3 regions of the Bacillus sp. MC1252 genome follow, and region 1 is predicted to be linked to each of the others. Evidence: a T-box and tRNA genes for the amino acid it is inferred to sense, from the RefSeq annotation. Region 1 holds a T-box; the other regions hold tRNA genes.
What was found. A T-box is a leader RNA that pairs with one kind of tRNA and senses whether it is charged. The one in region 1 lies ahead of alaS (alanine--tRNA ligase), so its partner is inferred to be a tRNA-Ala.
Positions count from the first base shown of each region.

Region 1 (3,282 bases):
CAGCTCGACGAATTGTGGATGCCCATTTTTTTATTACTAAAAGCGGTTCTTATTCCGCTGCTCATCGCCATTTTTATTTCTTATCTGCTTTATCCTATTATCGAAAGACTGCACGGGCAAGGCTGGCCTAGAACAGTCAGTCTCTTATTGATTTATGTGCTGTTTTTTGGCGGGATTGGTTTTGCGGTTTACAAAGGGGCGCCTGTCATGATTACGCAGTTAAATGAGCTGTCAGAACAAATCCCTGTGCTTGCCGAAACCTATAATGGCGCTTTATCTCATATTCATCGTCATACAAGCCATTGGCCTGACGGGCTTCACGATCGGCTGGATCGTTTGATTGTTCAATCGGAAACATATGCAGCAAATGGGGCAGAGCGGATGATTCTTAGCTGTAAAGTATTATTGGATTACGCATTAGTCGCAGCGCTTATTCCTTTTCTTGTCTTTTATATGGTGAAAGATATGAATACAATGAAGCGGGCTGCATGGTATTTAACGCCATCGAGATTCCGAAAGAGAGGCCACGCTTTTGTGAAAGCGGTGGACGACTCGCTTGGTAATTATATTAGAGGACAATTGCTTGTCTGTTCTTTAATTGGGGGGGCAGCAGCCATTGTTCTCTGGCTGTTTCATATTCCGTATCCGCTTGTCCTTGGCATGCTGATTGGGGCAACGAATGTGATTCCGTACTTTGGTCCGATTATTGGGGCGATTCCTGCTGTCTTTATTGCTTTTACCATTTCGGTGAAGTCGGTGATGATTGTGCTGATCACAGTGGCTGTTTTGCAATTTTTGGAAAGTAATATACTCAGTCCGATCATCGTTGGGAGAAGTCTCCATATGCATCCTGTCGTTATTATGCTTGTTTTGCTCGCAGGAGGAGAGTTGTTTGGTTTAATTGGGATGATTTTAGCCGTACCAACTGCCGCTATTATCAGGGTCATGATTGTGCAATATATCCTGATGAGACGAAGCGTTCATTGACAAGACGAGCCGAGTTGTCTATAATAATTTCGATTCATACATATTGAATTCAATGATGGACCCGAGTACGTTAAAAAGCTGTTGCAGAGAGAGGCTTTATTTTGCTGAGAAAAGCCTTATCAGACCTTTAACGGAAGCTAGTCCTGAGTGCAGATAAACACTGCCGCTCTCTTCCGGCGTTATCGGATGTGAAGGTGATAGACGAATATGTCTATAATCAGGGTGGTACCGCGAGAACATCTCGTCCCTGTGTAAGTAGTTTTATGCTTGCATAGGGCGGGATGTTTTTCGTTTGTGTGGAGATTGATGAAATGAAAAGGGAGGATTTTTAAATGAAAACTTTAACTTCTGCTCAAGTACGTCAAATGTTTTTAGACTTTTTTAAAGAAAAAGGACATGCTGTAGAACCGAGTGCGTCCCTCGTACCGCACGATGATCCAACACTTTTATGGATTAACAGCGGGGTTGCGACATTAAAAAAATACTTTGATGGCCGCGTGGTTCCTGACAATCCGCGTATTTGTAACGCGCAAAAATCTATTCGTACGAATGATATCGAGAATGTTGGGAAAACAGCCCGACATCATACGTTCTTTGAAATGCTTGGCAACTTTTCTATTGGTGACTATTTTAAAGAAGAGGCCATTGATTGGGCTTGGGAATTCTTAACGAGTGACGAGTGGATTGGCTTTGATCCGAATCTGTTATCTGTCACTGTACATCCAGAGGACGAAGAAGCGTATATTCTTTGGAGAGATAAAATTGGTGTACCTGAAGAACGTATTATTCGCCTTGAAGGCAACTTCTGGGATATTGGCGAGGGGCCGAGTGGGCCGAATACAGAAATTTTCTATGACCGCGGCGAAGCATATGGTCACGACTTGAACGATCCAGAATTATATCCAGGCGGGGAAAATGAGCGTTATCTAGAAGTATGGAATCTTGTGTTCTCTGAATTCAACCATAATCCAGATGGTACATACACACCACTGCCGAAGAAAAACATTGATACAGGGATGGGTCTTGAACGAATGGTATCTGTCATTCAAAACGTACCGACGAACTTTGATACAGATCTATTCATGCCGATTATTCGTGCTGTAGAAACCATCTCTGGAGAAAGCTATGGGGAGACGAAGGAAAAGGATACAGCATTTAAAGTTATTGCTGACCACATCCGGACTGTTGCCTTTGCCGTAAGTGACGGAGCGCTTCCTTCCAATGAAGGCCGCGGATATGTGTTAAGACGTTTGCTGCGCCGTGCCGTGCGTTATGCAAAAACGATCCATATTCACCGTCCATTTATGTATGATCTAGTGCCAGTTGTTGCTGAGATTATGAAGGATTTCTATCCAGATGTACAAGCAAAAGAAGAATTTATTGCGAAAGTAATCAAAAACGAGGAAGAACGTTTCCATGAAACACTGAATGAAGGGCTAGCCATTTTGTCAGAAGTGATCAAAAAAGAAAGAGACAATGGCAGCTCACAGATTTCAGGCGAAGATGTATTTAAGCTGTATGACACGTACGGATTCCCTGTCGAGCTGACAGAAGAATATGCAGAAGACGAGAACATGACAGTCGATCGAGAAGGCTTCCAGACGGAGATGGAGAAGCAGCGTGAACGTGCAAGAAATGCGAGACAGGATGTCGGCAGTATGCAGGTTCAAGGCGGGGCTCTAGGTGATATTAAAGTAGAGAGTACCTTCGTTGGATACGAAAATTTAACTGCGGCATCCCGCATTGTCGAATTGCTTCAAAATGGTGAAATTGTCGCGGAAGCACATGAAGGAGAAACGGTGCAAATCTTATTAGATGAAACACCTTTCTATGCTGAAAGTGGTGGACAAGTAGCCGATAAAGGGACATTAAAAAGCGCAGAAGCCATCATTGAAATCAAAGATGTGAAAAAGGCGCCAAATGGTCAGCATGTCCATGAAGGAGTGGTCGTAAGCGGTACGGCTCAAAAAGGACTTGAAGTGACTGCTGAAGTGGAATCAGCTCTGCGAAAAGGCATTGTGAAAAACCATACAGCGACGCATCTCTTGCATCAGGCGCTAAAAGATGTATTAGGCAGCCACGTCAACCAAGCAGGCTCGCTGGTGAACGAAAACAGACTTCGCTTTGATTTCTCTCATTTTGGACAAGTGACAAAAGAAGAATTGTCACAGATTGAAAAAATCGTCAACGAAAAGATTTGGGAAGGCATTTCTGTTGCGATTGACCTAAAACCGATCGCTGAAGCAAAAGAAATGGGCGCAATGGCGCTGTTTGGTGAGAAATATGGCGATATTG
Region 1 covers NZ_CM166369.1:2,388,744-2,392,025, reverse strand. Annotated here, with positions in the region: gene ACYH0L_RS12315 (AI-2E family transporter) at 1-987, shown strand, start outside; T-box leader at 1,031-1,239, shown strand; gene alaS (alanine--tRNA ligase) at 1,320-3,282, shown strand, end outside.

Region 2 (3,282 bases), 1.3 Mb from region 1:
TTGATCCTGGCTCAGGACGAACGCTGGCGGCGTGCCTAATACATGCAAGTCGAGCGGACAGAAGGGAGCTTGCTCCCGGATGTTAGCGGCGGACGGGTGAGTAACACGTGGGTAACCTGCCTGTAAGACTGGGATAACTCCGGGAAACCGGAGCTAATACCGGATAGTTCCTTGAACCGCATGGTTCAAGGATGAAAGACGGTTTCGGCTGTCACTTACAGATGGACCCGCGGCGCATTAGCTAGTTGGTGGGGTAATGGCTCACCAAGGCAACGATGCGTAGCCGACCTGAGAGGGTGATCGGCCACACTGGGACTGAGACACGGCCCAGACTCCTACGGGAGGCAGCAGTAGGGAATCTTCCGCAATGGACGAAAGTCTGACGGAGCAACGCCGCGTGAGTGATGAAGGTTTTCGGATCGTAAAGCTCTGTTGTTAGGGAAGAACAAGTGCGAGAGTAACTGCTCGCACCTTGACGGTACCTAACCAGAAAGCCACGGCTAACTACGTGCCAGCAGCCGCGGTAATACGTAGGTGGCAAGCGTTGTCCGGAATTATTGGGCGTAAAGGGCTCGCAGGCGGTTTCTTAAGTCTGATGTGAAAGCCCCCGGCTCAACCGGGGAGGGTCATTGGAAACTGGGAAACTTGAGTGCAGAAGAGGAGAGTGGAATTCCACGTGTAGCGGTGAAATGCGTAGAGATGTGGAGGAACACCAGTGGCGAAGGCGACTCTCTGGTCTGTAACTGACGCTGAGGAGCGAAAGCGTGGGGAGCGAACAGGATTAGATACCCTGGTAGTCCACGCCGTAAACGATGAGTGCTAAGTGTTAGGGGGTTTCCGCCCCTTAGTGCTGCAGCTAACGCATTAAGCACTCCGCCTGGGGAGTACGGTCGCAAGACTGAAACTCAAAGGAATTGACGGGGGCCCGCACAAGCGGTGGAGCATGTGGTTTAATTCGAAGCAACGCGAAGAACCTTACCAGGTCTTGACATCCTCTGACAACCCTAGAGATAGGGCTTTCCCTTCGGGGACAGAGTGACAGGTGGTGCATGGTTGTCGTCAGCTCGTGTCGTGAGATGTTGGGTTAAGTCCCGCAACGAGCGCAACCCTTGATCTTAGTTGCCAGCATTTAGTTGGGCACTCTAAGGTGACTGCCGGTGACAAACCGGAGGAAGGTGGGGATGACGTCAAATCATCATGCCCCTTATGACCTGGGCTACACACGTGCTACAATGGACAGAACAAAGGGCTGCGAGACCGCAAGGTTTAGCGAATCCCATAAATCTGTTCTCAGTTCGGATCGCAGTCTGCAACTCGACTGCGTGAAGCTGGAATCGCTAGTAATCGCGGATCAGCATGCCGCGGTGAATACGTTCCCGGGCCTTGTACACACCGCCCGTCACACCACGAGAGTTTGCAACACCCGAAGTCGGTGAGGTAACCTTTATGGAGCCAGCCGCCGAAGGTGGGGCAGATGATTGGGGTGAAGTCGTAACAAGGTAGCCGTATCGGAAGGTGCGGCTGGATCACCTCCTTTCTAAGGATATATGGAGCAGCGTGCGTTTTCGTCTTGTTTAGTTTTGAAGGAACTTGGAAAAGATCCTACAACATCATATCTTCGATATGAAAGATGGGCCTGTAGCTCAGCTGGTTAGAGCGCACGCCTGATAAGCGTGAGGTCGGTGGTTCGAGTCCACTCAGGCCCACCATCTTCTATAAATCGGGGCCTTAGCTCAGCTGGGAGAGCGCCTGCCTTGCACGCAGGAGGTCAGCGGTTCGATCCCGCTAGGCTCCACCAACGTGTTCTTTGAAAACTAGATAACAATAAGTAATACATTCACATTGAATGCAATGCAAAGTTCATCACACATAGTGATTCTTTCTAAAGTAAGAAATGGTTAAGTTAGAAAGGGCGCACGGTGGATGCCTTGGCACTAGGAGCCGATGAAGGACGGGACGAACACCGATATGCTTCGGGGAGCTGTAAGCAAGCTTTGATCCGGAGATTTCCGAATGGGGAAACCCACTGCTCGTAATGGAGTAGTATCCATACTTGAATACATAGAGTATGAGAAGGCATACCCGGGGAACTGAAACATCTAAGTACCCGGAGGAAGAGAAAGCAAATGCGATTCCCTAAGTAGCGGCGAGCGAAACGGGAACAGCCCAAACCAAGAGGCTTGCCTCTTGGGGTTGTAGGACACTCTATACGGAGTTACAAAGGAATGATATAAGCGAAGAGGTCTGGAAAGGCCCGCCAGAGAAGGTAACAGCCCTGTAACTGAAATGTCATTCCCTCCAGAGTGGATCCTGAGTACGGCGGAACACGTGAAATTCCGTCGGAATCCGGGAGGACCATCTCCCAAGGCTAAATACTCCCTAGTGACCGATAGTGAACCAGTACCGTGAGGGAAAGGTGAAAAGCACCCCGGAAGGGGAGTGAAATAGATCCTGAAACCGTGTGCCTACAAGTAGTCAGAGCCCGTTAACGGGTGATGGCGTGCCTTTTGTAGAATGAACCGGCGAGTTACGATCCCGTGCAAGGTTAAGCAGAAGATGCGGAGCCGCAGCGAAAGCGAGTCTGAATAGGGCGCATGAGTACGTGGTCGTAGACCCGAAACCAGGTGATCTACCCATGTCCAGGGTGAAGTTCAGGTAACACTGAATGGAGGCCCGAACCCACGCACGTTGAAAAGTGCGGGGATGAGGTGTGGGTAGGGGTGAAATGCCAATCGAACCTGGAGATAGCTGGTTCTCTCCGAAATAGCTTTAGGGCTAGCCTCAAGGTAAGAGTCTCGGAGGTAGAGCACTGATTGGACTAGGGGCCCCTACCGGGTTACCGAATTCAGTCAAACTCCGAATGCCGATGACTTATCCTTGGGAGTCAGACTGCGAGTGATAAGATCCGTAGTCGAAAGGGAAACAGCCCAGACCGCCAGCTAAGGTCCCAAAGTATACGTTAAGTGGAAAAGGATGTGGAGTTGCTTAGACAACCAGGATGTTGGCTTAGAAGCAGCCACCATTTAAAGAGTGCGTAATAGCTCACTGGTCGAGTGACTCTGCGCCGAAAATGTACCGGGGCTAAACGTATCACCGAAGCTGCGGACTGTTCTTACGAACAGTGGTAGGAGAGCGTTCTAAGGGCTGTGAAGCCAGACCGGAAGGACTGGTGGAGCGCTTAGAAGTGAGAATGCCGGTATGAGTAGCGAAAGACGGGTGAGAATCCCGTCCACCGAATGCCTAAGGTTTCCTGAGGAAGGCTCGTCCGCTCAGGGTTAGTCG
Region 2 covers NZ_CM166369.1:9,516-12,797, forward strand. Annotated here, with positions in the region: rRNA gene ACYH0L_RS00040 (16S ribosomal RNA) at 1-1,537, shown strand, start outside; tRNA gene ACYH0L_RS00045 (tRNA-Ile) at 1,633-1,709, shown strand; tRNA gene ACYH0L_RS00050 (tRNA-Ala) at 1,723-1,798, shown strand; rRNA gene ACYH0L_RS00055 (23S ribosomal RNA) at 1,897-3,282, shown strand, end outside.
Region 2: it has a tRNA-Ala gene. The T-box ahead of alaS (alanine--tRNA ligase) is inferred to sense a tRNA for this amino acid. The anticodon was not compared.

Region 3 (3,282 bases), 1.3 Mb from region 1:
GCGTAAAGGGCTCGCAGGCGGTTTCTTAAGTCTGATGTGAAAGCCCCCGGCTCAACCGGGGAGGGTCATTGGAAACTGGGAAACTTGAGTGCAGAAGAGGAGAGTGGAATTCCACGTGTAGCGGTGAAATGCGTAGAGATGTGGAGGAACACCAGTGGCGAAGGCGACTCTCTGGTCTGTAACTGACGCTGAGGAGCGAAAGCGTGGGGAGCGAACAGGATTAGATACCCTGGTAGTCCACGCCGTAAACGATGAGTGCTAAGTGTTAGGGGGTTTCCGCCCCTTAGTGCTGCAGCTAACGCATTAAGCACTCCGCCTGGGGAGTACGGTCGCAAGACTGAAACTCAAAGGAATTGACGGGGGCCCGCACAAGCGGTGGAGCATGTGGTTTAATTCGAAGCAACGCGAAGAACCTTACCAGGTCTTGACATCCTCTGACAACCCTAGAGATAGGGCTTTCCCTTCGGGGACAGAGTGACAGGTGGTGCATGGTTGTCGTCAGCTCGTGTCGTGAGATGTTGGGTTAAGTCCCGCAACGAGCGCAACCCTTGATCTTAGTTGCCAGCATTTAGTTGGGCACTCTAAGGTGACTGCCGGTGACAAACCGGAGGAAGGTGGGGATGACGTCAAATCATCATGCCCCTTATGACCTGGGCTACACACGTGCTACAATGGACAGAACAAAGGGCTGCGAGACCGCAAGGTTTAGCGAATCCCATAAATCTGTTCTCAGTTCGGATCGCAGTCTGCAACTCGACTGCGTGAAGCTGGAATCGCTAGTAATCGCGGATCAGCATGCCGCGGTGAATACGTTCCCGGGCCTTGTACACACCGCCCGTCACACCACGAGAGTTTGCAACACCCGAAGTCGGTGAGGTAACCTTTATGGAGCCAGCCGCCGAAGGTGGGGCAGATGATTGGGGTGAAGTCGTAACAAGGTAGCCGTATCGGAAGGTGCGGCTGGATCACCTCCTTTCTAAGGATATATGGAGCAGCGTGCGTTTTCGTCTTGTTTAGTTTTGAAGGAACTTGGAAAAGATCCTACAACATCATATCTTCGATATGAAAGATGGGCCTGTAGCTCAGCTGGTTAGAGCGCACGCCTGATAAGCGTGAGGTCGGTGGTTCGAGTCCACTCAGGCCCACCATCTTCTATAAATCGGGGCCTTAGCTCAGCTGGGAGAGCGCCTGCCTTGCACGCAGGAGGTCAGCGGTTCGATCCCGCTAGGCTCCACCAACGTGTTCTTTGAAAACTAGATAACAATAAGTAATACATTCACATTGAATGCAATGCAAAGTTCATCACACATAGTGATTCTTTCTAAAGTAAGAAATGGTTAAGTTAGAAAGGGCGCACGGTGGATGCCTTGGCACTAGGAGCCGATGAAGGACGGGACGAACACCGATATGCTTCGGGGAGCTGTAAGCAAGCTTTGATCCGGAGATTTCCGAATGGGGAAACCCACTGCTCGTAATGGAGTAGTATCCATACTTGAATACATAGAGTATGAGAAGGCATACCCGGGGAACTGAAACATCTAAGTACCCGGAGGAAGAGAAAGCAAATGCGATTCCCTAAGTAGCGGCGAGCGAAACGGGAACAGCCCAAACCAAGAGGCTTGCCTCTTGGGGTTGTAGGACACTCTATACGGAGTTACAAAGGAATGATATAAGCGAAGAGGTCTGGAAAGGCCCGCCAGAGAAGGTAACAGCCCTGTAACTGAAATGTCATTCCCTCCAGAGTGGATCCTGAGTACGGCGGAACACGTGAAATTCCGTCGGAATCCGGGAGGACCATCTCCCAAGGCTAAATACTCCCTAGTGACCGATAGTGAACCAGTACCGTGAGGGAAAGGTGAAAAGCACCCCGGAAGGGGAGTGAAATAGATCCTGAAACCGTGTGCCTACAAGTAGTCAGAGCCCGTTAACGGGTGATGGCGTGCCTTTTGTAGAATGAACCGGCGAGTTACGATCCCGTGCAAGGTTAAGCAGAAGATGCGGAGCCGCAGCGAAAGCGAGTCTGAATAGGGCGCATGAGTACGTGGTCGTAGACCCGAAACCAGGTGATCTACCCATGTCCAGGGTGAAGTTCAGGTAACACTGAATGGAGGCCCGAACCCACGCACGTTGAAAAGTGCGGGGATGAGGTGTGGGTAGGGGTGAAATGCCAATCGAACCTGGAGATAGCTGGTTCTCTCCGAAATAGCTTTAGGGCTAGCCTCAAGGTAAGAGTCTCGGAGGTAGAGCACTGATTGGACTAGGGGCCCCTACCGGGTTACCGAATTCAGTCAAACTCCGAATGCCGATGACTTATCCTTGGGAGTCAGACTGCGAGTGATAAGATCCGTAGTCGAAAGGGAAACAGCCCAGACCGCCAGCTAAGGTCCCAAAGTATACGTTAAGTGGAAAAGGATGTGGAGTTGCTTAGACAACCAGGATGTTGGCTTAGAAGCAGCCACCATTTAAAGAGTGCGTAATAGCTCACTGGTCGAGTGACTCTGCGCCGAAAATGTACCGGGGCTAAACGTATCACCGAAGCTGCGGACTGTTCTTACGAACAGTGGTAGGAGAGCGTTCTAAGGGCTGTGAAGCCAGACCGGAAGGACTGGTGGAGCGCTTAGAAGTGAGAATGCCGGTATGAGTAGCGAAAGACGGGTGAGAATCCCGTCCACCGAATGCCTAAGGTTTCCTGAGGAAGGCTCGTCCGCTCAGGGTTAGTCGGGACCTAAGCCGAGGCCGAAAGGCGTAGGCGATGGACAACAGGTTGATATTCCTGTACCACCTCCTCACCATTTGAGCAATGGGGGGACGCAGGAGGATAGGGTAAGCGCGGTATTGGATATCCGCGTCCAAGCAGTTAGGCTGGGAAATAGGCAAATCCGTTTCCCGTAAAGGCTGAGCTGTGATGGCGAGCGAAATTTAGTAGCGAAGTTCCTGATTCCACACTGCCAAGAAAAGCCTCTAGCGAGGTGAGAGGTGCCCGTACCGCAAACCGACACAGGTAGGCGAGGAGAGAATCCTAAGGTGATCGAGAGAACTCTCGTTAAGGAACTCGGCAAAATGACCCCGTAACTTCGGGAGAAGGGGTGCTTCTTAGGGTGTTAAAGCCCCGAGAAGCCGCAGTGAATAGGCCCAGGCGACTGTTTAGCAAAAACACAGGTCTCTGCGAAGCCGTAAGGCGAAGTATAGGGGCTGACGCCTGCCCGGTGCTGGAAGGTTAAGAGGAGCGCTTAGCGTAAGCGAAGGTGCGAATTGAAGCCCCAGTAAACGGCGGCCGTAACT
Region 3 covers NZ_CM166369.1:33,254-36,535, forward strand. Annotated here, with positions in the region: rRNA gene ACYH0L_RS00165 (16S ribosomal RNA) at 1-976, shown strand, start outside; tRNA gene ACYH0L_RS00170 (tRNA-Ile) at 1,072-1,148, shown strand; tRNA gene ACYH0L_RS00175 (tRNA-Ala) at 1,162-1,237, shown strand; rRNA gene ACYH0L_RS00180 (23S ribosomal RNA) at 1,336-3,282, shown strand, end outside.
Region 3: it has a tRNA-Ala gene. The T-box ahead of alaS (alanine--tRNA ligase) is inferred to sense a tRNA for this amino acid. The anticodon was not compared.